Regions from separate parts of the Pseudomonas sp. S2_A10 genome, predicted to be linked through region 2. Evidence: predicted binding sites of a transcription regulator. Region 2 holds the regulator's gene; each other region holds the start of a gene.
What was found. Region 2 encodes sigma-54, which starts transcription at its own class of promoters, with help from an activator protein. Its sites were predicted from a motif close to ANTGGCATNNANNTTGCTNT; they were not measured.

Region 1 (7,123 bases), 2.5 Mb from region 2:
GCAGGAGCAGATGGTGCAGGATCCGGCGCCGGTCAATCCTGAGCCTGAGCCCGAAGTGCAGCCGGATGCAGTCGTTGAAACCGAGCAGGACAGCGGCGATGACGACAAGCCTGCGCCGGATATCAGTGGTGGCAGGCCCTGAGCCGAAGATAAACACCGGCGCATAAAAAAGGGCAGTCCCGCACACGACTGCCCTTTTTATTTGTCGCTGCGACTCAGAGATCGTCTTTGTCGAAACGCCGTGCTTCACGCTGCAACTGGTAAACGAAACGCTCGACGTTGCGCGCAGCCTGGCCACTGATGTTGTGGAAGCGCAGACCGGCGAAGGTGATGTTGAGTTTTTCTTCGAAGTGCAGGTAGCGCAGCTCGACCGATGTTGGCTGATTGCCGAACAGCGGCGGGGCGATCAGGCGGTCGTAGACCTGGCCCAGTTGCAGGCGATCAGTGATGTCGCCTTCGAAACGGAATTTGCAGCCGGTGGCGGAGATGTCCAGCAGCTTGCCGTGCAGAGGAACCTTGAGCTTTTCGCCGCCCAGTTCAACGCTGACCAGGTCGGTGAGTTTCAACGCAGCGCGGAAGGCGTTGCGGCGCTGGTGGTAGACCACTTCGCTCGGCAGGTCGCCGGTGTAAAAACGGTCGCCGTCGGATTCTTCGATGTTCAGCGTGCCGTTGCATTCCCAAGCGATGCGCACGCCGTCATGAAAGCCTTCGACCTTGAACGGTTCGCCCGCTTGCAGGAAGCGCTCGCCATCGCGCGGGATCATTTCGTCCAGGGCGATCGTCGCGGTTTCGCGGTCGACCTTGATCAGGTAACTCTGAAAACGCTGGCTGCGTTCATGGAAGGTGATGATCAGTGGATCGTGGCTGTCTTGCAGCTGGCGCAGGTTGCTGGAGATTTCCAGTGGCGTGGTGAGCACCTTCGGAGGCTGCGGAGCATCATCCGCGCTTAGGGTGTTGGACACGGTTCTTCAATCTCCAGACAAAATAAGACTACGACTGGCCAGTATTTTGCCAGCATGTTGCGCGAGTGGATAGTGCAGGGTCAGCGAATGGCTCATGCCTGGCTGAGCGTTCGCGGCTTGACCGGTTTGGCAAAGGTGCCGCTGGCGTCGTACAGCGCTGGCGGCTCACCGCCGGTGAGGATCTTCAGCTGGTTGGCCGTGGTCGCCTGCTGGATCTGGATCGACTGGCCATTCTTGACGTTGGCTGCCTGGCATTGGGCGATCAGCGCGGTCAGGGCATCGCCCTGGGTCAGCAACTGGTCGCCAATGCTCGACTGGCTGGCCAGTTGCTCAAGACCTGTGCGATCGGTCGGCAGGTTGAGGCTGGCGAGGATTTCGCTGCGCTTGCGGCCATGCTGCTCGAGCAGAATGATCAACGCTTGCTTGGTCGCCAGAATTTCTTCCAGCAACGGCATGTCGCGACCATGCAAAGCGAGGGATTCGGTTTGCAATAACTCCAGCAATTGTTGCGCTGGAGCAAAGTCGTCGTTGATCAGTTGCAATAAGTTAGTGTCGTGCATGGCTGGCCTTGGGGTTTAAGCGTCCAAAAGCCTGGCGCCGGCAAAAGCCTAGCGCTGGGCTTCGAAGTTGAGCAGTTTGCTGGCTACACGGTTGCTGTCGACTTTATAGCTGCCATCGGCAATCGCGGCTTTCAACTCGGCCACACGGGCTTTGTCGACAGCAGGCTGATCGCGCAGCTTGTCAGTGACCTTCTGCAACTGTTGAGCCTCATTGCTGAGGTGTACCGACTCCCCGCTTTTGGCGACATTGGCCTGTTCGGCCTGGGTATTCAGCGGCGCGGAGGGGCTGTTTTCAGCGCTTTCCTTGGCGTTGCTGGTACGTGTGCTGCCGGTTAGTGACGAGGAACTGTTCAATCGGTTGAAATCGATAACCATGATAAAAAACCTCTGGGAATTTGGACGCTTGCCATGTTTTCGGCTATCCCCTGAAAAACTTTAGGCCCAATCAACCATAAGCTTGCATGCGCCGTTGCGAGACCTGCTGCGGCACAGTTTAGGGAAGCGACGGGATCGGCGCCAGTTTTCTCCACGAGGCTTTTACATGGCCACTTCGACCTGTCCCGGCGCAATCACCTGCGCCTTGATAACTCTCTGAGAATTAAGGTTTTTTACTCGAATCTGTTCTTTCATCCCGCCATTGGAGAGCGCTTCCCCCGGCATGCGTACGGCAAGGGTGCCGCTGCGCGCAGTGATCACCACCTGATCACCCTTGCGGACCACTTCGGCCTGTTCCAGATGCACCAGTGTGATGACCTGATCGGCGACCGTTGGTCGGGTAAGTTTCTGCCCGATCGCTTCGTCGACCGAGGTCAGGAAACCCTGGTTGATCGTGCTGACGTCGCGCTCGCGCAAGGTCACGTCCTGCGGCTCGATAATGCCGGCGCGTTTCAGCGGACGAGTGGTCGTCACGATCTCGCGAAACAGGCGGACTTGAGCGGGTACGAACACCGTCCAGGGCGAACTGCCTTCGCAGCGAACCTTCACCGTGACGCGGCCCAGCGGGCGTGCCGGGCTCTCCAGCGTGGCTGTCAATTCCTTGTCGCACATGGGCATGCGCATGCGCGGGTCGAGCTGGTTGACTTCGATTTCGTAGCGGCCTTCGGTTTGACTGGAAGCCAAATAGTCTTCTACGGTGAATTCAAGAAAGCCCTGAGTCACGCCGATAAGCATATCAGGCAAGGTAACCGCATCTGCATGGGCAGGACTGCCAGCAAGCAAGCAGCAAACGGCGGACACCGCGCAAAGCCCTTTGCGAAGGGAAGATGTCAGGCGTCGGGAAAATGTCGTTTGAGCGTTCATACGAGTTAAAAAGCAAGCGCCGTGCCGTTTAGCAATGAATGTGCGTCGCAACAACACTTGGCGTTGGTGTAGGAGTCTGGGCATGGCTGGTGTAATGGATTCGGTGAACCAGCGCACGCAACTGGTAGGGCAGAATCGCCTCGAGCTGCTGTTGTTCCGTCTCGACGGGCCGCAGCTCTATGGGATCAACGTGTTCAAGGTACGGGAAGTGTTGCAATGCCCGTCGCTGACGTTGATGCCCAAATCCAGTCCTGTCGTGTGCGGGGTAGCGAATATACGGGGAGCGACCATTCCGATCCTGGATCTGGCAATGGCAACGGGCTCCGGTGCGTTGAAAGACAAGAACAGTCCGTTCGTGATCATCACGGAGTACAACACCAAGACCCAGGGTTTCCTGGTCCGCTCGGTGGAGCGCATCGTCAACATGAACTGGGAAGAGATCCATCCGCCACCCAAGGGTACCGGTCGCGATCACTACCTGACCGCTGTGACGCGGGTCGACAACCAGTTGGTCGAAATCATCGACGTCGAGAAGGTGCTGGCCGAAGTGGCGCCGACGCCGGAAGCGATTTCGGTGGGCGTGGTCGATGTCGAGACGCAGACCAAGGCATTGTCGCTGCGGGTGCTGACGGTCGATGACTCGTCGGTGGCGCGCAAGCAGGTCACGCGTTGTCTGCAGACCATCGGTGTCGAAGTGGTGGCGCTGAACGACGGCAAGCAGGCGCTGGATTACCTGCGCAAGCTGGTCGACGAGGGCAAGAAGCCGGAAGAAGAGTTCCTGATGATGATTTCCGACATCGAGATGCCGGAGATGGACGGGTACACCCTGACGGCGGAAATCCGCGGCGACGCACGCATGCAAAAGCTCCATATCATCCTGCATACTTCGTTGTCGGGGGTATTCAATCAGGCGATGGTGAAGAAAGTCGGTGCTGATGACTTTCTGGCCAAATTCCGTCCTGATGACCTCGCATCCCGGGTAGTCGACCGGATCAAAGCAGCAGATATCAGCTAGGGACCTTCTGTCCCTGGCGGTCAACACGATTTAAGAGGCGGCATCATTGTCTACGGGTAATTTGGATTTCGAACAGTTCCGGGTCTTCCTGGAAAAAGCCTGTGGCATTCTGCTCGGTGAAAACAAGCAGTATCTGGTCTCGAGCCGTCTCAACAAACTGATGGAGCAGCAAGGCATCAAGTCCCTGGGTGAGCTGGTGCAGCGCATCCAGACCCAGCCGCGCAGCGGTTTGCGCGAGCAGGTGGTCGATGCCATGACGACTAACGAAACCCTGTGGTTTCGCGACACCTATCCGTTTGAAGTCTTGAAGAACAAGGTACTGCCGGAAGCGATCAAGGCCAGCCCCAACCAGCGTCTGCGGATCTGGTCGGCGGCCTGCTCGTCGGGACAGGAACCGTACTCGCTGTCGATGTCGATCGACGAGTTCGAGCGCAGCAACCTGGGTCAGTTGAAGATGGGTGTGCAGATCGTTGCCACCGATCTGTCGGGCCTGATGCTCAACAACTGCAAGACCGGCGAGTACGACAGCCTGGCGATCGGTCGCGGTCTGTCGCCGGAACGCCTGCAACGCTACTTCGACCCGAAAGGGCCGGGGCGCTGGGTGGTCAAGGCGCCGATCAAGAGCCGGGTGGAATTCCGCTCGTTCAACCTGCTCGACAGCTACGCGGCGCTGGGCAAGTTCGACATCGTGTTCTGCCGCAACGTGCTGATCTACTTCTCTGCCGAAGTGAAGAAGGACATCCTGTTGCGCATTCACAGCACGTTGAAGCCGGGCGGGTATCTGTTCCTTGGCGCTTCGGAAGCGCTGAACGGATTGCCGGATCATTACCAGATGGTTCAGTGCAGCCCGGGGATTATTTACAAGGCGAAATAAGCGGTTTGCGCTGATACAAAAACGGGAGGCCCGCAAAGGCCTCCTTTTTTTATGCCCGAATTATTTTCCACGAATCCCCTGTGGGAGCGAGCCTGCTCGCGGAAGCGGTCTGTCCATAAGACAGTTGGCGCCTGACACGCCGCCTTCGCGAGCAGGCTCGCTCCCACAGGGATCTGCGCTGACCTGGCAACGACGGCAAGCGGCAGAAAAGCGGCATCCGGCGGTAACCGGTTGCCGCTTTTCTGGCATTGCCGCTTTGCCTGTCAGGCGCAAAGCCCCGGAATACGGGGCTTTGTTCATTTGGCACGGCGCTTGCTAAAGCTCAGATACGAAAAACCGGTCACCTGAAGGTTCCCGACATGAGCATCAGCTTCGACAAAGCGCTGGGCATTCACGAAAAGGCATTGGGCTTCCGCGCCCAGCGTGCCGAAGTGCTGGCCAACAACATCGCCAACGCCGACACCCCGAACTACAAAGCGCGGGATCTGGATTTCTCCAAAGTGCTCGAAGCACAGACCGAGAAGACCAAGACCGGCGGCCACTTTGCCCTGAACATGACCAACAGCCGGCACATCGAGGCTGAAGGGCTGGGCAACGGCGACGAGTCGCTGATGTATCGCACGCCGATGCAGCCTTCGATCGACCAGAACACCGTCGACGCTCAACTGGAACAGTCGAACTACGCGGAAAACGCTGTCGGCTTCCAGGCCAGCTTCACCTTGCTCAACAGCAAATTCAAAGGGCTGGTGTCAGCCCTGCGCGGAGAATAATCCATGTCCCTGTCCAGCGTTTTCAACATTGCCGGCAGCGGCATGAGCGCGCAGACCACGCGTCTGAACACCGTGGCTTCGAACATCGCCAACGCCGAAACCGTTTCGTCGAGCATCGACCAGACCTACCGCGCCCGTCATCCGGTGTTCGCCACCATGTTCCAGGGCGGCCAGGCCGGCGGCAGCAATTCGCTGTTCCAGAACCAGGACGCGGCCGGGCAGGGCGTGCAGGTGCTCGGCGTCGTCGAAGACCAGAGCAACCTCGAAGCGCGCTACGAGCCGAACCATCCGGCCGCCGACGCCAAGGGCTACGTCTACTACCCGAACGTCAACGTGGTGGAAGAAATGGCTGACATGATTTCCGCGAGCCGCTCGTTCCAGACCAACGCGGAAATGATGAACACCGCCAAAACCATGATGCAGAAGGTACTGACCCTCGGTCAGTAATAAGGGGCGACTGCCATGAGCGTTACGGATACCACCAGCAGCCTGAGCATGAACGACATCCTGGCCAACTCGTCGAAGAAGGCCAGCAGCACGACGTCGGGCGGCATCGCTTCGGCGACCAACAGTGCCACCGGCGGCCAGGCGCTGGGCAAGGATGCTTTCCTGCAATTGCTGGTCACCCAGCTGAAAAACCAGAATCCGCTCGACCCGCAGGACAACAGCGCCTTCGTCGCGCAGTTGGCGCAGTTCAGCAGCCTTGAAGGCATCACCACGCTGAACTCCACTGTCAGTGGCCTTGCCGGCAACTACAACTCGTCGCAGGCGTTGCAAGCGTCGTCGCTGGTCGGTCGCAACGTGATCGTGCAGACCAACACCGCCCAGCTCGATGACCCGAGCAAAGGCCTGACCGGTTCGGTCACCGTGCCTTCGTCGATTGCCGGCGGCACCGTGACGATCACCGACAAGGACGGCAAAACCGTGCGCACCATCGACCTGGGCAGCCGCGCTGCCGGCGATGCCAGCTTCACTTGGGACGGCAAGGACACCGCCGGCACCGTGGTTCCGGTCGGCACTTACACGTTCAAGGCCAACGCACCGATCAACGGCACCGCGACCGACCTGGCGACTTACCTGCCAGCGACCGTCAACAGCGTGACGATCAGCCAGACCGGTGGCGAGCTGATGCTCAACCTGGCCGGCAAGGGCACCGTTGCCCTGTCCAAAGTACAAACCATTGGTATATAGAGCCGACTAACCCGGCACGAAGGAGTGGAACATGTCTTTTAACATCGGCCTTAGCGGTCTCTATGCCGCCAACAAACAACTCGACGTAACCGGCAACAACATCGCCAACGTCGCCACCGCCGGTTTCAAATCCTCGCGCGCAGAATTCGAAGACGTCTATTCGTCGACTCGTCTGGGCAGCGGCAGCAAAGTGATCGGCAACGGCGTGCGCCTGGCCAACGTTTCCCAGCAGTTCACCCAGGGTGACATCAACAACACTGGCAACGTGCTGGACATGGGCATCAACGGTTCCGGTTTCTTCACCATGAGCAACAACGGCTCGATTTCGTACACCCGTGCCGGTACGTTCAAGGTCGACAACGCCGGTTACATCACCAACACCGACTACACCTCGCGTCTGCAGGGTTACGGTGTGGATGCCAACGGCAAGATCATCAACGGCGTGTTGACCG
Region 2 (7,123 bases):
ATCAAGATGTTGATGAATGCCGGCGTGCAGACGGCGATCATCAGTGGTCGCAAGACCCCGGTGGTCGAGCGCCGCGCGAAAAACCTCGGCATCCCGCATCTGTTTCAGGGGCGCGAGGACAAACTGGTGGTACTCGACGGTCTGCTCGCGCAACTGGGCCTAAGCTATGAAGAAGTCGCCTATCTCGGTGACGATCTGCCAGACTTGCCGGTGATCCGCCGTGTAGGGCTGGGCATGGCGGTGGCCAACGCTGCCGATTTCGTCCGCGAACACGCCCACGGCGTTACCCGCGCCCGTGGCGGCGAAGGTGCCGCCCGCGAATTCTGCGAATTGATCCTGCGCGCCCAGGGCCGCCTCGAAGCGGCCAACGCCGCGTACCTGTGAGCCTGACCATGTTTAGCAAAAAGTTTCGCAATTTCCTGCTGTTCGGCTGCATCGCGGCGATTTTCGCTGCGGTGGGCTACTGGAACATCAGCCCGGAGCGCTTCCTCGACAAGCCGCCGGTCTCGGCCGCCGAGAATCCGATCGACTGGTACGCGACCAACACGCACACCATTCAGTACCTGCCCGACGGCAAGGTGCAGTACGAGATGACCTCCGACAAGGCCGAGCACGTCAAGGCCACCGATGTCACTCTGGTAACCAAGCCTGATTTGAACATGTACCGCGGCACCGACTTCCCGTGGCACGTGACCAGCGAGCGCGGCGAAGTGAATTCGGGCGGCACCGAAGTTGAATTGATCGATTCGGTCCGCGTACAGCGCACCGATGAGAAACAGCGCGGCACCCTGATCACCAGCACCCGCATGACCGTGTTCCCGCAGCAAGAATATGCGCAGACCGCGCAACCCGTTAGAATCGAGGGCGCTGGCGGCGTATCGACTGGCGTCGGAATGAAAGCGTACCTGAAGGACAGCAGGATACACCTGCAATCGAACGTAAGAGGACAGTATGAGGCTCGTTAAAACCCTCCCTATTTTGCTCAGTCTGGGCGCAGCACTGGGAAGCGCGAGCGCCTGGTCCCTGCCGAACGATCAGCAGCAGCCTATCCGCATTCAGGCCGACGACGCCCAACTGGACGACAAGAATGGCATCGCCACCTATAAAGGTGACGTGATCATTACCCAGGGCTCGATGATCGTTAAAGGCAACACCGTGACCATGACGCGCGCGCCCAATGGCGACATCGACGTGGTGACCTCGGTAGGCAACCTGGCTTACTTCGAGCAGTTGCAGACCCAGGGCGACGCCAACCCGGTCAAGGGCTACGGCGTGACGATTCAATACCACGCCCAGCAGAACCGGGTGGTGCTGATCGACAAGGCCAAGGTTATCGACAAGGATAACAACGTCACCCAGGGCGAAAAAATCGTCTACGACACCGTGAAGAAGCTGGCCAGCGCCGGTCGCGCCACAGGCAGCAAGGTCACCGAATCGCGTCCGCGCATCGACATGGTGATCCAGCCGAAGAAGAAAACCGAAGAGAAATCCCAGTAATGGCAACTCTGAAAGCTCAGCACCTGGCCAAGGCCTATAAAAGCCGCCAGGTCGTGCGTGACGTCAGCCTGTCGATCGACAGCGGGCAGATCGTCGGCTTGCTCGGCCCGAACGGCGCCGGCAAGACGACGTGCTTCTACATGATCGTCGGCTTGGTGCAGGCTGATCAGGGCCGTGTGCTGATCGATGATCTGGACGTCAGCCACCAGCCGATGCACGGCCGCGCCAAGGCCGGTATCGGCTATCTGCCGCAAGAAGCGTCGATCTTCCGTAAACTGTCGGTCGCCGACAACATCATGGCGATCCTCGAGACCCGCCCGGAGCTGGACAAGGCCGGTCGTCGCAAGGAGCTGGAAAGCCTGCTGCAGGAATTCCACATCAGCCACATCCGCGACAACCTCGGCATGAGCCTGTCCGGTGGTGAACGCCGCCGGGTGGAAATCGCTCGCGCCCTGGCGACGGCACCGAAATTCATACTGCTCGACGAACCGTTCGCCGGCGTTGACCCGATCTCGGTCGGCGACATCAAGCAGATCATCCATCACCTCAAGGCCAAGGGCATCGGTGTGCTGATCACCGACCACAACGTGCGTGAGACGCTGGACATTTGCGAAACCGCTTACATCGTCAACGACGGTCAACTGATCGCTGAAGGCGATGCCGAGACCATCCTGGCCAACGATCTGGTCAAGGAAGTGTATCTGGGTCACGAGTTCCGCCTGTAAGCGCGACAGCGCTGTATCGATTCAAGGCGCATTTATCCGCTTTAATTGTTACAGCGCTCTAGGCAAACACTTCAGTTTCAGGCATATAATTTGCTTAAGTTTGGCGCTTCGGCGCCCTGTAGTGGATGGCGCAAAGCGCCGGCGAATAAGGTGTTAAGCCCCTGCCATGAAACCATCGCTAGTCTTGAGAATGGGCCAGCAGCTGACGATGACACCGCAGCTGCAACAGGCCATCCGCCTGCTCCAATTGTCGACCCTGGACCTGCAACAGGAGATCCAGGAGGCTCTGGAATCCAATCCGATGCTCGAGCGCCAGGAAGAAGGCGACGACTTCGACAACGCCGATCCGCTGGCCGACAACGCCGAACAGAAGCCCGCCGAAATCCAGGAACCCTCCTACCAGGAAACCGCCCCGACGGTGGATAACCTCGAGGATGGCGATTGGAACGAGCGCATCCCCAATGAACTGCCAGTGGATACCGTCTGGGAAGACGTTTACCAGACCAGCGCCAGCAGCCTGCCCAGCAGCGATGACGATGAGTGGGATTTCACCACCCGCACGTCCGCCGGCGAGAGCCTGCAAAGCCATCTGCTCTGGCAACTGAACCTGGCGCCGATGTCCGACACCGATCGCCTGATCGCTGTCACCCTGATCGACTGCATCAACAATCAGGGCTATCTGGACGAAACACTCGAAGAAATTCTTGAAGCGTTCGATCCGGAACTGGACATCGAGCTCGACGAAATCGAAGCCGTCCTGCATCGCATCCAGCAATTCGAGCCCGCTGGTATCGGCGCCCGCAACCTCAGCGAATGCCTGCTGCTGCAATTGCGCCAGCTGCCCGCGAAGACGCCGTGGCTGACCGAGGCCAAGCGGCTTGTCGCCGATTACATCGACCTGCTCGGCAGCCGCGATTACAGCCAGTTGATGCGGCGCATGAAGCTCAAGGAAGACGAGCTGCGCCAGGTCATCGAACTGGTGCAGAGCCTCAATCCGCGTCCCGGCTCACAGATCGAGTCGACCGAAGCCGAATACGTGATTCCCGACGTGATCGTGCGCAAGGACAACGAGCGCTGGCTGGTCGAGCTGAACCAGGAATCGGTGCCTCGCCTGCGCGTCAACGCCCAGTACGCCGGTTTTGTGAAGCGCGCCGACACCAGCGCCGACAACACTTTCATGCGCAACCAGTTGCAGGAAGCGCGCTGGTTCATCAAGAGCCTGCAGAGCCGCAACGAAACCCTGATGAAAGTGGCCACGCAGATCGTCGAACATCAGCGCGGCTTCCTCGAATACGGCGACGAAGCAATGAAGCCGTTGGTATTGCATGACATCGCCGAAGCGGTCGGCATGCACGAATCGACGATTTCCCGGGTGACCACACAAAAATTCATGCATACCCCGCGCGGTATTTATGAGCTGAAATACTTTTTCTCCAGCCACGTCAGCACCTCCGAAGGCGGCGAATGCTCGTCCACGGCGATCCGCGCGATCATCAAGAAACTGGTCGCTGCGGAAAATCAGAAAAAGCCGTTGAGTGACAGCAAGATCGCTGGTTTACTGGAGGCACAAGGCATTCAGGTGGCTCGCCGCACCGTCGCCAAGTACCGCGAATCCCTCGGAATCGCGCCTTCGAGCGAACGCAAGCGGTTGATGTAAGCCACGTTACAGCGTTCCAGTGGCAGGCTTTTCGGCCTGCCGCTTTATGCACTGGCAACGAAGGAGAAGCTGTATGCAAGTCAACATCAGTGGACACCAACTGGAAGTGACCCAACCTCTGCGTTCCTACATCGAGGAAAAACTCCAGCGACTGGAGCGACATTTCGACAAGATCACCAACGTGCAGGTCACGATGTGCGTCGAAAAGCTGAAACAGAAGATCGAAGCCACCTTGCATATTCCCGGCAGTGAAGTGGTCGCAAACGCAGAAGATACCGACATGTACGCTGCGATCGACTCACTTACCGACAAGCTGGATCGCCAACTCAAAAAGCATAAGGAAAAGACCCAGAGCCTCCTCCAGGGCGCGACCGGTCGTTAACACCCCTATCCATGATCCGACTTGAAACCATCCTGACCCCCGGCCGTTCCCAAGTGAACGCGCCGGGCGGCAGCAAGAAAAAAGCCCTCGAACAGATTGCCAACCTGATCCACCGCGAAGTGCCGGATCTGGCGATGCAGGATGTCTTCGAGGCGCTGATCGCCCGTGAAAAACTCGGCTCCACCGGTTTTGGCAACGGCATCGCCATTCCCCACTGCCGCCTCAAGGGCTGCGCGGGGCCAGTGAGCGCCCTGCTGCACCTCGAAGCCCCGATCGATTTCGACGCCATCGACGGCGCTCCGGTGGACCTGTTGTTCGTACTGCTGGTCCCGGAAGCCGCAACCGACGCGCATCTGGAGTTGTTGCGCCAGATCGCCAGCATGCTCGACCGCAAGGAAGTGCGCGACAAATTGCGCAGCGCTCCGAGCAATGAAGCCTTGTACCAGGTTGTACTGGACGAGCAGAACGGGCACTAATCATGCGTTTGATCATTGTCAGTGGCCGTTCGGGCTCGGGTAAAAGTACCGCCCTGAATGTCCTTGAGGACAACGGCTACTACTGCATCGACAATCTGCCGGCCGGTTTGCTGCCGGAACTGGCCGAGCGAGCGCTGATTCACACAGAACTGGCGCAGCCGCTGGTCGCCGTGTCGATCGATGCGCGCAACCTGCCCAGCCATCTGTCACGTTTCCCTGAGTTGCTCGAAGACGTGCGTGCCAAGCATATCAAGTGCGATGTGCTGTACCTGGACGCCGATGAAGAAACCCTGCTCAAGCGTTTTTCCGAGACCCGTCGTCGTCACCCGCTGAGCAACGCCAATCGCTCACTGGCCGAGGCGATTCACGACGAAACCGCCCTGCTCGGTCCGATCGCCGATCTGGCCGACCTGAAGATCAACACCACCAGTCTGAATCTGTATCAACTGCGCGACACCATCAAGTTGCGCCTGTTGAATCAACCGGAGCCCGGTACGGCGTTTCTGGTCGAGTCGTTCGGCTTCAAGCGCGGCATGCCGGTCGACGCCGACCTGGTGTTCGACGTGCGCTGCCTGCCCAATCCGTACTGGAAACCGGAACTGCGTGCGCAATCGGGCCTTGATGCACCGGTGGCCGAGTACCTGGCGCAGCAGCCGGATGTCGAAGAAATGTATCAGGACATCTACGCCTACCTGAACAAGTGGCTACCACGCTTCGCCGCCAGCAACCGCGCCTACGTCACCATTGCCATTGGCTGCACCGGCGGGCATCACCGCTCCGTCTACCTGACCGAACGACTGGGTCAGGCCCTGCAGAAAACCCTGAAGAACGTCCAGGTTCGCCACCGCGACCTCACCTAAAGGATTTACACCGCGATGCCTGCTCGTGAAATCGAAATCATCAATAAGCTGGGCCTGCATGCCCGGGCATCGGCCAAATTTGTCGGCGTGGCGGGTCAGTATCCAGACTGCACGATCCGAGTGGGACGCACACCTGAAACGACTGTCGACGGCAAGAGCATCATGGCTATGATGATGCTCGCGGCGGGTAAAGGCACCAAGATCCATTTAAGCACCGAAGGCGAACAGGCTCAGGAAGCCATGGACGCATTGGTCGATCTGATCGAAAGGTATTTCGACGAAGGTGAATAATCCTTGAGGCGGGGACACTGTTCCTCGCCTCCATTCACCCCAACGCCGTATCCATCACCATCATCAGACAAAACCCGATCAGAAGGCCCAGACTCGCCAGCTTGTCATACCCATGACGGCGCGATTCCGGGATCACTTCGTGGGTCACCACCAGCAACATCGCCCCCGCCGCCAGTGCCAGCCCCAGCGGCAGCAGCACCTGAGCCAGACTCACGAGCCACGCACACAGCAGCGCAAATACCGGTTCGACCAGCCCCGACGCCGCGCCGATCAGAAACGCTCTGACCCGCGACATTCCCGCCCCGGCGAGCACCAGAGCAATCACCAGTCCTTCCGGCACATCCTGCAACGCAATGCCCATCGCCAGACTGTCGGCGTCCGCCATCCCGCCTCCGGCAGATACGCCAACCGCCATGCCTTCCGGAATGTTGTGCGCGATGATGGCGAACACGAACAGCCAGATTCGCGGTGGAATCACCGGATGCTCCAACGTGCCGACGAGCATCTCCGGCGAGGCACCGCAAATGCGCCGATCCACCAGATACAGACCGAACGCACCGAGCAGGATGCCGAAGCAGATCAGGCCACTGGCGGCCCACGGCGTCAGGCCAAGGCTCTCAGCTGCAGCTATGCCCGGCACGATCAGCGAAAACGCCGTCGCCGCCAGCATCACTCCCGCACCAAATCCCAGCAAGGTGTCGCTGAGTGCCTGCGGCATGCGCCGGATCACCAGCACCGGCACCGCGCCAAGCGCCGTGCCCAAGGCGCAGATGGCACCGCCCTGCAAGGCACGTAACAGCCTCGGTTCCAGATTCAGCCATTGCAAAGCGTGGGCGACCAGTAAAGTCATACCCGCCAACAGCAACAGCGAACCCACCGCGTAACGAAACATGCGCCCACTGCCAATCGCCAGTGTTTCCGTGCCCATAGTCAGCCCTGATTGTTTTTATTGAAGGCTTAAACCAGTGCGGCCTGATAGCGCGCAGCAACTTCCGGCCAGTTGATCACGTTGTAGAACGCGTTGATGTATTCCGGGCGACGGTTCTGGTAACGCAGGTAGTAAGCGTGCTCCCAGACATCGAGGCCAAGGATCGGGGTGTTGCCGTTCATCAACGGGCTGTCCTGGTTGCCGCTGCTTTCCACGACCAGTTTTTTATCCGGTGTCACGCTCAGCCACGCCCAGCCGCTGCCAAAACGGGTCAGCGCGGCTTTGGTGAACGCTTCCTTGAAACTGT
Region 3 (7,123 bases), 730 kb from region 2:
ATTTGCACGCTGACGGCGCGGCTGACCAATTGATGACGACGCGGCAGATGCAGATCATCCGGAATCCGTGGGCCATCGGTCAGGTACGCGACCGGCAATTCATGACTGATCGCCAGGCTCAACACTTCGCCGAGACTGGCCGTTTCATCCAGTTTAGTCAGGATGCAGCCGGCCAGCCCGCAACGCTTGTAACTGTGATAAGCGGCGGTTAGAACCTGTTTCTGGCTGGTGGTTGCCAGGACCAGATAATTTTTTGAGCGAATGCCACGCCCGGCCAGGCTCTCAAGCTGCATGCGCAACGCCGGATCACTGGCTTGCAGGCCGGCAGTATCGATCAAAACTACGCGTTTGCGTAGCAGTGGATCCAATGCCTGCACCAGCGACTGACCCGGATCGACGTGCGTTACCGGCACGTTGAGGATGCGCCCGAGGGTTTTCAATTGTTCCTGCGCGCCGATGCGGAAGCTGTCCATGCTTACCAGTGCAACGTTCTGCGCGCCGTACTTGAGCACATAACGCGCGGCGAGCTTGGCCAGCGTGGTGGTCTTGCCCATGCCGGCGGGGCCGACCATGGCAATCACACCGCCCTCTTCCAGCGGCTCGACTTCCGGCACGGCAATCATCCGCGCCAGGTGGGCCAACAGCATGCGCCAAGCCTGACGGGGTTCTTCGATATCGGTGATCATCGCCAACAGATCGCGCGACAGCGGGCCGGACAGGCCGATGCGCTGCAGACGGCGATACAGATTGGCCTGGGCCGGACGGCTGCCTTGCAGCTGATTCCAGGCCAGGGTGCCGAGCTGCACTTCCATCAGCTCGCGCAAGCTGTTCAATTCAAAACGCATCGAATCCAGTGCACGCGGATCGACACCCGCCGAGGCCTGCGCAGGCGCTGCGGCCGGGCGCGTCGGTGCGGCGTAGGTCGGCTCGCTCAGCGGTTCGGCAGCAGTCAGCGGCAGGCCTGCGGTCAACGGCAGCCCGGCGAACAACTGCTGATTGGTGTTGCCGTCGGCTTCGCCACGCAGGCTCAGCTCGGCCTGGGCGGTGACGATGCGCGACTGGGTCTTGCGCAGCTCGTCTTCGAGTTCCATGTTTGGAACCCGTGGCGCCAGCGCCGACAATTTGTAATCCAGAGCCGCCGTCAACTCGACGCCGCCGGCGATGCGGCGGTTGCCGATGATGGCGGCATCAGCGCCCAGCTCATCGCGAACCAGCTTCATGGCCTGACGCATATCGGCGGCGAAAAAACGCTTAACTTGCATAAACCACTACCTCAGCCGTTGGGCCCTACTGTCGCAACGATGGTCACTTGCTTGTTGTCCGGTACTTCCTGGTAGGCCAGTACATGCAGCCCTGGCACTGCGAGGCGGCCGAAACGCGAGAGCATCGCGCGAATCGGGCCTGCTACCAGCAGGATCACCGGTTGGCCTTGCATTTCCTGACGCTGGGCCGCTTCGATCAACGAACGTTGCAGCTTCTCGGCCATGCTCGGCTCCAGCAGAACGCCCTCTTCCGAGCCTTGTCCTGCCTTCTGCAGACTATTGAGCAATATCTGTTCCAACCTTGGTTCCAATGTGATTACAGGCAGCTCGGACTCAGTGCCTACAATGCTTTGGACGATTGCACGGGATACGCCGACCCGCACAGCGGCGACCAGCGCGGCGGTATCTTGACTCTTCGCGGCGTTGTTCGCGATCGCTTCGGCGATGCTGCGGATGTCGCGCACCGGCACGTGCTCGGCGAGCAGCGCTTGCAGAACCTTGAGCAACTGCGACAGCGAAACCACGCCCGGCACCAGCTCTTCCGCCAGTTTCGGCGAGCTCTTGGCCAGCAATTGCATGAGTTGCTGCACTTCCTCGTGGCCGATCAGCTCACTGGAGTGCTTGTACAGAATCTGGTTCAAGTGCGTGGCGACCACGGTGCTGGCGTCAACCACGGTGTAGCCGAGCGATTGCGCCTGGGCGCGCTGGCTGATTTCGATCCACACCGCCTCCAGGCCGAAAGCCGGATCTTTGGCGTTGATCCCGTTGAGCGAGCCGTACACCTGCCCCGGGTTGATCGCCAGTTCGCGATCCGGATAAATCTCGGCCTCGGCGAGAATCACGCCCATCAGCGTCAGCCGATACGCGCTCGGCGCCAGATCGAGGTTGTCGCGGATATGCACGGTCGGCATCAGAAAGCCCAGATCCTGCGAGAGCTTCTTGCGCACACCCTTGATCCGCGCGAGCAATTGCCCACCCTGATTGCGGTCCACCAGCGGAATCAGGCGATAGCCGACTTCCAGGCCGATCATGTCGATCGGCGTCACGTCGTCCCAGCCCAGTTCTTTGGTTTCCATGGCGCGGGCCGGCGACGGCAGCAGTTCCTGCTGACGCTTGACCTCTTCCAGCGCCACAACCTTGGCAACGTTCTGCTTTTTCCAGAACAGGTACGCGCCGCCCGCAGCCAGCGCCGCCATGCTCAGGAAGGAGAAGTGCGGCATGCCCGGCACCAGACCCATCACCGCCATCAAACCAGCGGCCACGGCCAGCGCTTTCGGCGAGGCGAACATCTGGCGGTTGATCTGCTTGCCCATGTCTTCCGAGCCGGACGCACGGGTCACCATGATCGCCGCTGCTGTAGATAACAACAGTGATGGCAATTGCGCCACTAAACCGTCACCGATGGTCAGCAAGGCGTAAACCTTGCCCGCGTCGCCGAAGCTCATGCCATGCTGGAAGATACCCACGGCCATGCCGCCGATGAGGTTGATGAACAGAATCAGCAGGCCGGCGATCGCGTCACCACGGACAAACTTGCTGGCACCGTCCATCGAACCGTAGAACTCCGCCTCCTGGGCGACTTCCTGACGGCGCGACTTGGCTTGATTCTGGTCGATCAGGCCGGCGTTGAGGTCGGCGTCGATCGCCATTTGTTTGCCGGGCATCGCATCGAGGGTGAAGCGCGCGCTCACCTCGGAAATCCGCCCGGCACCCTTGGTCACCACGACGAAGTTGATGATCATGAGGATCGCGAAGACCACGATACCGACCACGTAGTTACCGCCGATCACCACCTCACCGAACGCCTGAATCACCTTACCGGCAGCGGCGTGGCCGTCCTGACCGTGGAGCATTACCACCCGCGTCGAGGCCACGTTCAGCGCCAGTCGCAGCAACGTCGCCACCAGCAGAATGGTCGGGAACACGGCGAAATCCAGCGGCCGCAGCGCGTACACGCAGACCAGCAGGACGACGATGGACAGGGCAATGTTGAAGGTAAAGAAGACGTCGAGCAGGAACGGCGGTACCGGCAACATCATCATCGCCAGCATGACCAGCAGCAACAACGGCACGCCCAGATTGCCTCGACTGAGGTCGGCAACGTTGGTGCGTGCTGTATTGAATAACTGAGTGCGATCCACCGTTTTTCCCCGTTCCTTTAAAGCAAACTTTTGACGCCCCGAACGGGCGCAGGGCGGCTATTGCAAGAAGCTTTCCAACTTTTGCCGGGGAATGAAATAGAGCGGTTTTACTTGGGATTTATCGGCTGATTGGGCTGACCCCTTCGCGAGCAGGCTCGCTCCCACAGTTTGACATGCATTCCCAATCGGACATTTGGAATACGGCCCCTGTGGGAGCGAGCCTGCTCGCGAAGAGGCCATCGAATGCGGCGCATTTTGTCGATTTAAACGAAGCTGTTTAAAAGACACCTCCAGACACGGTCTCAAGGCTACAAATCCTTGCGCCATAGCCTACAGCCAAGCCAGAATCCGCCGGCTTGTGCGCTTTGGGGTCGAGTTCTATCGTGGTCCGGTCGCTGACGAATCAGCGATCGGGTTTAGCGACTCGAACTCAAGTCAAAGGTGCATCAGCGTTCCAGGCTTCGTTGCGGATCTGTATGTTCGCGATTTCGTCATGGTGGCTGTATGCGGGAGACCTTCGGGTCTGCCGGGTGCCTTTGACCGGTTCGCTAACCCGCGTACAGCCGCCACCCTCCCTGTTTAGCGACAGGTTGTAGCGGCTCCACTTCAAAGGAGCTTCACCATGATCAAACCAACACCCAACCCGCCCGAATCCGACCCCACCTCCCCCTACGAATCCCTCGACTCAAAAAAACTTCACGAAGCCGCCGATCGCGCCCTCGACCACTACCTCTGCCCACCCGGCTCGACCCCACCGCCCTTCAGTCCCCGCGCCATGTACGCCGTCACCGCCGACACGAAAAACGAAGACCTGCTGGCCAACGCCTGCGAAACCCTCGCCTCGGCCAAAACCATTGCCCAGGAATTCGCCGGGCTGGTGAAACCATCGCAGCGCCGAACGCTGATGGGCATCGCGCAGTTGATCATGCTCGGGGAACTGGCGGTAAATCGGGTGCTGGATAATCTGGAGTTGCCTGGATGATGCGGTTCGGCTGAGTGATTCGAGTGAGAGAGCCGGCCTTTTGGCGAGCAAGCTCGCTCCCACATTTTGATCTTCTTGGATGCAAATCTTGCAGCGGCTGAAGATCCTGTCGAGTGCAGCTTGCGCGAGCTAGGCCTCTCGGCGGCGCAGGAGCGCCCACCCCTTCAGCGATACCATTGGTCGGATAACCGTCCCCACCTGTCAGATCTGACAGGTGACGGGCGCCTCGTTCTGCGTTGTGATGAACCTTGCCTGCCATTGTTCCTGGAGAACAGAATGAGCGTTCAAGTCCATTCAACCGAAGCCAACGCTGCCCTGGCCTTGTATCCCGTGTACCCCCCGCAATGGATAACACCGGTGCTGCCTCCAGGTACTGCTGATGGTGGCCTTCCTCTCTCGGCATTCACTCCATCTGGGGTCGAACTTGTCATCGACCCCATAACCGGCTTGCGGAATTGGGTCATGGCGGCTTATGACGTCGTGACTATTTTTGTCAACGGAGTCAACACCGGCATCAGCAAAACCATCTATCCCGGTGAGGAGCAGGAACGCATTCTTTTGCACGTGCCGGCGAGCTGGTTCACAAACGGTGTCAACGATGTCCGCTACAGAGTGACCCGAGCCAGCGGTAACGACGCTGACTCACCCACACTCAAGCTGCTCTACAACAACCCGGCGCCTACCGTCACCGTCAGCCATCCACCCAGCGTCGCACCGGGGCAGACGGCAGTCATCACGATCACCGTCGGTTACTCACGGCCTCACGACACGGTCACGCTCACCATAGGCACCTGGAGCATCACATTTCCCAACCCCACAAGCCCGCTCAACCACACCCTGACGGCTGCAGAATTGCAGTTGATAGGCGACGGCACCCATTCGGTCTTCGCCAGGGTGCGCGATCAATTGACCAACAACAATGAGTCGGCGACGACCCCGATCACTATCACCGCCAATCAGAAGGTGTACAACTCGCCGATAATCGCTGAGGCCGTGGACGGCATGCTCGACGTGGCCGCACTGAGGGGCCAGGACGCCACGCTACGAGCACGCAACTGGACGGGAATCCAGGTCGGTCAGCAGGTGTGGCTGAAGCTCACCGGCCAGAAACCCGACGGCTCGGCGCACGTCCTGCAATTCTGGAATGGTGACACCCACAAGGTGAATGCGACCTGGGTCAGTCAGGGGTTCTGGGATAAACCGCTGCTCATAGCTTTTCTGAAAGAATTGAAAGAAGGATCGCTGTTGAAACTGGAATTCTGGGTATCGGAGGACAAGAGCAATGACTTCGCTAGCGCCACGCAGTTTCCGTATCAGGTGTATACCGTCATTGGCCTGCAACTTGTCCTGCCACCCCCAACCTTGACCCCGCCTACTGTGCCGATTGACGTTTTGGCTAATCCGGATGGAGTGAAGCTTCAGATAACAGGCTTCGCAGCAGAGAAAGACGATAAGGCTCAATTCGTCCAGGTGAACGCGCCGGCCGGTGCGCCGCCGTTTCCGGTGGTGGATTTTGTTGGTGGGATTGCAGAGATTTCATTGAGCGCTGCGTTTCTGGCGGCTTGGCATGGCAAGGCGATTGAGTTTCGGTGGGATTTGATTCGCGCTGGACAACCGGCCGGGGCATCAGCAATAGCCGGCTTTGATGTCAGGATTATCGCTGATGCAGATCCCCGCTTGCCAACGCCGAACGTGACCCAGGCACAGGATAATAAAACGTTAAACTTAAACAGCTTCACGGGCGATGCGGAAGTGACATTAGATCACTGGACTGGCATTTCGACGGATCAGATTATTAATCTACAGTGCATTGGAGTCGACAACTCTGGCACCCCCCATACAATCGAGCTTCTGACCAACCATCAAATCACTGCGGAAAATATCGAACACGGTTTTATAGAGAGCCTATCAAGAAGCGAGCTCAATAAACTTAAGGACAACGAAGAGATTCAAATTAAAGCATGGGTAGAATTTGCCTCAAGCAACGGCATTCCGACCATAATGCTTCCGACGTTAATCCTCACTCTCATTATAATTCCAAACGAGATAATCATAAACTTTGATAATGAGCCGTCTCGAGCACTGTACACCGGGGAGTCACTCGAAACGCAGTATGTCACTATCACTAATATATCTTCGTCGCACCCCATATCAATATCGCCGGCAAGTGGCAGCGGTGACCCCCCATTACAAAACATTGAGAGGCAAGTAGTTTTTACATCACTGGGAACCTGCCAAATACACTTTAACTTTAAACATGCATTCACATACATCAGCTTTTATCAAGCCTGGGGAAACGTAACAAATAGGGCAAACTATTATGATTCAAAAGGATCTTTCCTAGGATATCAACTTCTGACTCCCACAGTAAAAGATCCCGCGCAACTTATCGAATTTAGAGGCACTGATGTTGCTCGAGTGGAAATAATCACAAATAATGACGCGATCGCCATCGACAATTTTAGATGTGTACGATAAGCCGCCCCGCACCTGAATCAATAAAAAAGGTTAATCCAAGCTCCGGAGTTCGCAAAAAAAAACACACACAAAGCGATACCATTGGTCGGAAAACCGTCCCCACCTGTCAGATCTGACAGGTGACGGACGCCTCGTTCTGCGTTGTGATGAACCTTGCCCGCCATTGTTCATCACCAGTGTTCGAGGAGAACAGAATGAGCGTTCAAGTCTATTCAACCGAAGCCAACGCTGCCCTGGCCTTGTATCCCGTGTACCCCCCG
Region 4 (7,123 bases), 1.2 Mb from region 2:
CCAGGGTCAGGCAGGGCACCTGCACACTCGCCGACAGAATCCCCAAAGCAATCGCCAGATCAAACCGCCCGCCATCCTTGGGCAGGTCCGCCGGCGCCAGATTCAAGGTGATCCGCCGCGCCGGAAATTGCAGTCCGGAATTGATGATCGCGCTGCGTACGCGATCCTTGCTCTCCTTCACCGCCGCTTCAGGCAGGCCGACCATGGTCAGCGACGGCAGACCGTTGGCCAGATGGACTTCGACGGTAACAGCGGGGGCTTCCACGCCAATCTGGGCGCGACTGTGGACAATGGAGAGGGACATGGTCGTTCCTTGAGTTGAATCGGGGGCCGCTTCCTGCGGGTTTTTGAAGGATAGTTGAGCCGGGTTTCAGTGCTGAAATAGAGGTTTACAAGACGTATCAAGACCCGATGGGCTGTCAGTGCTTGCCTGAATTGGAGCGTTGACTCTCGCTCGGCATTGACGGATCCTCCCGCTCGAGGACTGCAACTGCGCATTCGTTGGGACTGGGCACCAGTAAAAGCTCCCCCGCATTTTTGGCAGCAGAGAAAGCTGGTTTCTCTGAAGTAGTGACGACGGGCCAGCTCGTCGGATTCTGAACCCATGGTTGCAAAGCCAGGAGCTAAAGAATCGCTGCGACTACTCCTCCAAACACAAAAAAGGCGTCCTATGGACGCCTTTTTATTTTTGACTCAGGATCTTCTACCGGCCAGCGGGCCGCTTGGCTCAAGCTCTGGCCCACACGTAACAGCAACTTCAATAAATCGCCGTTGGTTGGCTGACATATCCCCAGCCAACCGGAGTGCTTCGAGATGTAGTTCAACAATCTGAAGAAGCTTTGCCTTTCGCTTTTTTGGGCTCATACGCACCTCGTACGATTGGGTTGTTGATTTCGATGTTATTGACCGTTCACAGAAATGACAAGCCGGTTGGTATGGTCGAATTCGAACCCCAGTTTCCGGTAGTAAAAGACAACATTCGGATCAGGATCCTGAATTTCGATTTCTTTGCATCCTAGCGCTCGCGCATAGTGATCTGCGACAAGCAGAGCAATCGGCGCGATCCTGCCGCGAAGCGGGTGCGCCCTGTCCGGATGCCCTTCCAACAGAATAATCTTTAAGCAGATAGAGCTTGCGCGCGGGGTCGCATAGCACATGCCGCAAAGAATCTGTTTGAACCATATCGCCAAATCCAGACCTTTCGCATCTTTACTTTTCCAGTCTGCAACGTCATCCCAAGGGAAAATTGTTGGCCCCTCCCAGAGAAAGTATTGCTTTATCGCTGCTGGGGTAATTGGCTCAAACTTGACCGCTGCTGCATCAATATTTGGGATTCTCGGGGCAATGTTGTTTATAAAGAATTTGTAGGCGATCTTTCGCGAGTTTGATCTGAATGTCTGGTTGCGAAGATCCGTTGCTTTGCCTTTTCTTCTCATTGTTTTCATCTGTTTGGATCTGGTCGCAGAAGATAGCCAGCAGAGAGGGGGCAGCGAAATCAGACGTGGGGGACGCGTTTTGTAGGACGTTACTTCTGTGAGTGGAGGATTTCGGAGTAGGGGGGCGAGTTAACGAAGACACAAAACAGGTCATTTCAGTGATATCACTGAAATGACCGTTGGTGAGGTTGCAGCGCAAAAATTCAGATCAATTGCAGAGCCTTTCTCCACCATGAGTTCACAACCGTGCGGTTTGCTTGTTCTCGCTCCGTCACCATGTGTGGTACATCCTGCAACCGTATCCACGGCTGGTTATTCCAGTGCAGCAAACTCAACGTCATGTCCGGCCAACTGAGCAAGCTGAGATGTGGGCGTTCGCTTGTGCTGGGGAGTTGGGCGTCGCGCAGGGTGGGGATGACTTGGTGGGTGAGCCATTCGCGCAGCGCTCGGTATTCGGGACAGTAGTGGTAGACGAGGAGGGCGTAGATGCCTGATTCGCTGATCAGCAGGGTGTTTTCGATCTGGTTGTGGATCAGGGTTTTGCGGGTTTGGTATTGGTCGGGGTCGAGTTTTCGCAGCATGCGTTCGTTGAGGTAGATGTGCAGCAGGCGGCTCAGGTCTCGGGCGCAGAACCAGGGTTGGTTCTGAATGAGGAGTGCGTTGAGGGGGAGTTTGTGGCGGGTGAAGATGCTAGGTGTCAGGTAGTTTTCGTCCATGGTTCAGTTCTCGAATTCAAGTGAAGAAAACTGCTTCTGTTCGTCGCCAAACGAAAAGGGTGGCAGCTATGCGCGGGTTGGCGAACCGGTGAATTCGAAACCGGCAGACCCTGAGGTCTCCCACGCAAAGCCGCCATAACTCGTTGAGAGAAAAAACCTCTGTGTGAGTTTAGTTGCATTGCGTCAAATTCGATCCAGGTCGCCAAACCCGGTGCTGAACATTCAGCATCGGATGAGCTTAGAAACCTGGGCTTTTCGGCGCAATCGGACGGCGGTGGTGCAGGTTGTAGGACGTTGCGGGGATGGTTGAAGGGCTGAAGATCAAAAGATCGCAGCCTTCGGCAGCTCCTACAGGGGACGCGAATTATTCAGCGGGCGGTGTCAGCTTCGCTTCCATCTCGGCAACCTTGGCTTCGAGGCTTTCGAGGCGGGCGCGAGTACGCGCCAGCACTACCATCTGACTATCGAACTCTTCCCGGCTGACCAGATCGAGTTTGCTGAAGGCACTTTGCAGCAGCATTTTGAACTGGCTTTCGATCTCGGCTTTCGGCAGCGGGGTGTCGCCGCTGAAGAGGCGGGAGGCGGTGCCGCTCAGGGCGTCGAGGAAGTCTTTGGGCGCGAGCATGGGAAATGTCCAGGAAACAATGGCCGGCAGTGTATCACGCAGTGTCTATAGTCAATCCCGTTGCACGGATGCACGCTTTTCGCGCAGGGGGACGGACGGTGGCGCACCGTTGTTGTGCGTATCGGCAAAAGCTTTTCTGCCCGAGCGCTTGCAACAGGTGCCAAGCGATTGAAATGCAGGGTTTTTGCCGAGCTGGCAAGGTTTCTGCTTAGTCACCCTCGACCCATGCACTGATGCAGTCGCTGTGACGAATGCAGTGCGGCAGACGAAGCGGGGAGTTTCGTCTGATGCGGTTAGCTGGCGTCAACGATGCGTTACAAAGCCAGGCACTGCGCTTAGACTTGAGACGGGTTTGTTTTCCTGGGGCAAGTCCACCAATTCGGGAGAGAGTTTCATGAAGCTAGTCACTGCCATCATCAAGCCGTTCAAGTTGGACGACGTGCGCGAGTCGCTGTCCGAAATCGGCGTGCAGGGCATTACCGTCACTGAAGTCAAAGGCTTCGGCCGGCAGAAGGGTCACACCGAGCTGTATCGCGGCGCGGAATATGTGGTCGATTTTCTGCCCAAGGTGAAAATCGACGTGGCCATCGACGACAAGGATCTGGATCGGGTTATCGAGGCGATAACCAAAGCGGCCAACACCGGCAAGATCGGTGACGGCAAGATCTTCGTGGTCAATCTGGAACAGGCGATCCGCATCCGTACCGGCGAAACCGATACCGACGCGATCTAAGCGCTGCCACAAACCCAACGCCCCAGGAGAAAACAATATGACTCTGCGTAAATTCGCAGGGCTAGGCGCCCTGTTGTCCATCGTAATGCCCGGCATCGCCATGGCGGCAGACGAAGTGGCAGCGCCAGTCCTCAATTCCGGCGACACCGCCTGGATGCTCACCTCGACAGCGCTCGTGCTGTTCATGACCATCCCCGGCCTGGCGCTGTTCTACGGCGGTATGGTTCGCTCGAAAAACATTCTTTCCGTGCTGATGCAGTGCTTCGCCATTACCGGTCTGATCAGCATCCTGTGGGTCATTTATGGCTACAGCATTGCCTTCGACACCACCGGCATGGAGCAGGGCGTCGTCAACTTCAATTCGTTCTTCGGCGGCATGGGCAAGGCGTTCCTCGCCGGTGTCACGCCTTCGAGCATCACCGGCCCGGCGGCGCTGTTCCCTGAGGCGGTGTTCATCACCTTCCAGATGACCTTCGCGATCATCACCCCGGCGCTGATCGTCGGTGCGTTCGCCGAGCGTATGAAGTTCTCCGCGATGCTGATTTTCATGGGCATCTGGTTCACGCTGGTTTATGCACCGATCGCGCACATGGTCTGGTCCGGTAACGGCGGCCTGATGTGGGACTGGGGCGTGCTCGACTTTGCTGGCGGCACCGTGGTGCACATTAACGCCGGTATCGCCGGCCTGGTCGCGTGCCTGGTACTGGGCAAGCGCAAAGGCTTCCCGACCACACCGATGGCTCCGCATAACCTCGGCTACACCCTGATGGGCGCGGCGATGCTGTGGGTCGGCTGGTTCGGCTTCAACGCTGGTTCCGCTGCTGCCGCCAACGGCACTGCCGGTATGGCCATGCTGGTTACTCAGATCGCCACCGCCGCTGCGGCACTGGGCTGGATGTTTGCCGAGTGGGTCACCCACGGCAAGCCAAGCGCACTGGGTATTGCTTCGGGTGTGGTCGCCGGTCTGGTCGCGATCACTCCGGCCGCTGGCACTGTAGGCCCGATGGGTGCACTGGTGATCGGTCTGGCCGCAGGCGTGGTGTGCTTCTTCTGCGCCACCACCCTGAAACGCAAACTCGGCTATGACGACTCCCTGGATGCCTTCGGCGTGCACGGTATCGGCGGTATCCTCGGCGCGATCCTCACTGGTGTGTTTGCCGCACCGGCACTGGGCGGCTTCGGCACCGTGACTGACATCGGCGCGCAGGTCTGGATTCAGATCAAAGGCGTCGGCTTCACGGTGATCTACACCGCGATCGTGACTTTCATCATCCTCAAGGTGCTGGACGCCGTCATGGGTCTGCGCGTAACCGAGGAAGAAGAGTCGGTCGGCCTCGATCTGGCACAACACAACGAACGCGGCTACAACCTGTAAGTACGCGCGATAAAAAAACTGCCCGGTTCGCCGGGCATTTTTTTGTCCGGGATTTGTCATTCAAGGTGCGGCTGAAAGGATTTTTCTTACGGCTTTGGTCGTCTTTACGACGAGGCTTTTTCTGCGGGCAATCGCTTACATCGCTGCAGGAATATTAGGGCCTTTGTTTTTTTTCAGAGCACGCTAGAATGCGCCCCGAACGAGCGGAGAACTGTATGTGGCAACAGACTCTGATAACCCTGCGGGCAAGGCCCCGGGGCTTTCATCTGGTGACGGACGAGTTGCTCGCAGGCTTGCCTGAACTCAAGGCCTGTCGGGTCGGTCTGTTGCATTTGTGGCTGCAGCACACGTCGGCATCGTTGACCATCAACGAGAACGCCGATCCGGCAGTTCGTCGCGACTTCGAACGATTTTTCAATCGTCTGATCCCACAAGGAACAGACGGCTACGAGCACAACGACGAAGGCCCGGATGATCTCCCGGCGCACTTCAAGGCCAGCGTGCTCGGTTGCCAGGTCAGTCTGCCGGTTGCGGCAGGGCGGCTGGCACTGGGTACCTGGCAAGGGATTTATCTGGGCGAGCACCGTGATCATGGCGGTGCCCGTAAAGTCCTCGCCACCTTGCACGGTGAACAGGCATGAGCCGCTGCCGGGCAGCGGCAGAAGATTTTTCAACGGCGGCTTCGACAGCCGCCAAAGCTGGTCTATAACTAATCTGCTTTTGGCAAGTCATGAGGTAGAACATGAGCGACGATGATCTGGAAAACGACGACCTCGAAGTAGGCGACGAAGACGAGGCCGAGGAAGGCCTGGAAGCGGCAGCGGAAGACGTTACCGAAGACGATGGCGGTGACGACACGCCGGCCCCGGCTGCCAAAGGCAAAGCCAAGGCTGCGGTCTCGGTCGACGAGTTGCCGAGCATCGAAGCCAAGAACAAGGAGCGCGACGCCCTGGCCAAGGCCATGGAAGAATTCCTTGCGCGCGGCGGCAAGGTGCAGGAAGTGGAGGCCAACGTGGTCGCCGATCCGCCCAAGAAGCCGGATAACAAGTACGGCAGCCGCCCTATCTGAGGCGCGTCGCTCGCTTGCTGAAAAAGCCCGCCGTCGCTGCGGGCTTTTTTATGCCTGAAATAAATCCGTTGAAAGCAAATGCAGTCCTCTGTGGGAGCGAGCCTGCTCGCGAAGAGGGCATGTCAGCCGACATACATGTTGAATGACACACCGCATTCGCGAGCAGGCTCGCTCCCACAGGGTTTGTGGATTATTTCGAGGTGGCATTCCAGCGGGAGAGGACGACGGGCAATTCGGTCAGGCTGCGAATTTCCGCATCCGGCAAGCGCTCCGCCTCCCAGACCTTGCCTGTCGGGTTGAACCACACCGCGCGCAACCCCGCCTGCTGCGCCCCGGCGATGTCATCGCCGGGATGATCGCCAACATGCACCGCCGCTTCAGCACCCACACCACCGCGCTGTAACGCTTCATGAAACAGCCGTGCATCCGGTTTGGCGATGCCGATGTCTTCGGCGCACAAGGCGAACCTGAAGTAATCCGCCAGCCCCAGCCGGCGCACGTCGGCATTGCCATTGGTGACCACGCCGAGGGCGTAATGATTGGCGAGCAGCTCCAGCAGCGGCTCGACCTCCGGGAACACCTCGATCTGATGCCGCGCATGCAGGAACACTTCAAAAGCCTTGTCAGCCAGCTCCGAGGCCTCGCCGTGGGCATATCCGGCTTCTTCCAGCGCATGGAACAGCACACGTCGACGCAGCGCGCTGATGCGGTGCTTGAGCCCCGGTTCGCCCGCCAGCACACGCTCGCGAATCGACCACAAATGCTCCACCGGCACCGCGCCCAGACCCGAGGCATGTTCGCTCAGCCATTCGCGCAACACGGTTTCGGCGCTGGCGATCACCGGAGCGGTGTCCCACAGGGTGTCGTCGAGGTCGAAGGTGATCAACTGAATGCTCATGAATCATCGCCTTTCATGCGTTTGGCCCGGGGATGGGCGCTGTCGTAGATCGCCGCCAGATGCTGGAAGTCGAGGTGGGTATAGATCTGTGTGGTTTTGATATCGGAGTGGCCGAGCAATTCCTGCACCGCGCGCAGATCCTGCGAGGACTCGAGCAAATGGCTGGCGAAGGAGTGCCGGAGCATGTGCGGGTGCAGGTTCTGCCCCAGTTCGCGCTCGCCAGCCAGTTTGACCCGCACCTGAATCGCGCGCGGGCCAAGGCGTCGGCCCT

Region 1: the regulator sigma-54 is predicted to act here: its motif matches at 5,010-5,029, upstream of flgB (flagellar basal body rod protein FlgB).
Region 3: the regulator sigma-54 is predicted to act here: its motif matches at 3,463-3,482, upstream of flhA (flagellar biosynthesis protein FlhA).
Region 4: the regulator sigma-54 is predicted to act here: its motif matches at 2,969-2,988, upstream of glnK (P-II family nitrogen regulator).

The regions. Positions count from the first base shown of each region.
Region 1 is NZ_CP162773.1:380,706-387,828, reverse strand. Features, by position in the region: gene AB4N41_RS01790 (MFS transporter) at 1-142, shown strand, start outside; gene AB4N41_RS01785 (flagellar brake protein) at 216-962, opposite strand; gene AB4N41_RS01780 (flagella synthesis protein FlgN) at 1,055-1,522, opposite strand; gene flgM (flagellar biosynthesis anti-sigma factor FlgM) at 1,571-1,897, opposite strand; gene flgA (flagellar basal body P-ring formation chaperone FlgA) at 2,060-2,821, opposite strand; gene AB4N41_RS01765 (chemotaxis protein CheV) at 2,904-3,836, shown strand; gene cheR (protein-glutamate O-methyltransferase CheR) at 3,883-4,710, shown strand; gene flgB (flagellar basal body rod protein FlgB) at 5,070-5,480, shown strand; gene flgC (flagellar basal body rod protein FlgC) at 5,484-5,927, shown strand; gene flgD (flagellar hook assembly protein FlgD) at 5,943-6,671, shown strand; gene flgE (flagellar hook protein FlgE) at 6,703-7,123, shown strand, end outside.
Region 2 is NZ_CP162773.1:2,910,302-2,917,424, reverse strand. Features, by position in the region: gene AB4N41_RS13095 (KdsC family phosphatase) at 1-384, shown strand, start outside; gene lptC (LPS export ABC transporter periplasmic protein LptC) at 393-965, shown strand; gene lptA (lipopolysaccharide transport periplasmic protein LptA) at 952-1,497, shown strand; gene lptB (LPS export ABC transporter ATP-binding protein) at 1,497-2,222, shown strand; gene AB4N41_RS13075 (RNA polymerase factor sigma-54) at 2,389-3,879, shown strand; gene hpf (ribosome hibernation-promoting factor, HPF/YfiA family) at 3,953-4,261, shown strand; gene ptsN (PTS IIA-like nitrogen regulatory protein PtsN) at 4,273-4,737, shown strand; gene rapZ (RNase adapter RapZ) at 4,740-5,597, shown strand; gene AB4N41_RS13055 (HPr family phosphocarrier protein) at 5,613-5,888, shown strand; gene AB4N41_RS13050 (ZIP family metal transporter) at 5,923-6,816, opposite strand; gene AB4N41_RS13045 (superoxide dismutase) at 6,846-7,123, opposite strand, start outside.
Region 3 is NZ_CP162773.1:3,636,842-3,643,964, reverse strand. Features, by position in the region: gene flhF (flagellar biosynthesis protein FlhF) at 1-1,262, opposite strand, end outside; gene flhA (flagellar biosynthesis protein FlhA) at 1,274-3,403, opposite strand; gene AB4N41_RS16395 (DUF6124 family protein) at 4,026-4,385, shown strand; gene AB4N41_RS16390 (Ig-like domain-containing protein) at 4,662-6,863, shown strand; gene AB4N41_RS16385 (Ig-like domain-containing protein) at 7,058-7,123, shown strand, end outside.
Region 4 is NZ_CP162773.1:1,697,993-1,705,115, reverse strand. Features, by position in the region: gene AB4N41_RS07915 (YifB family Mg chelatase-like AAA ATPase) at 1-304, opposite strand, end outside; gene AB4N41_RS07910 (N-acetyltransferase) at 900-1,445, opposite strand; gene AB4N41_RS07905 (BRO-N domain-containing protein) at 1,640-2,152, opposite strand; gene AB4N41_RS07900 (accessory factor UbiK family protein) at 2,517-2,777, opposite strand; gene glnK (P-II family nitrogen regulator) at 3,172-3,510, shown strand; gene AB4N41_RS07890 (ammonium transporter) at 3,548-4,885, shown strand; gene AB4N41_RS07885 (secondary thiamine-phosphate synthase enzyme YjbQ) at 5,101-5,526, shown strand; gene sutA (transcriptional regulator SutA) at 5,628-5,954, shown strand; gene AB4N41_RS07875 (HAD family hydrolase) at 6,145-6,852, opposite strand; gene xerC (tyrosine recombinase XerC) at 6,849-7,123, opposite strand, start outside.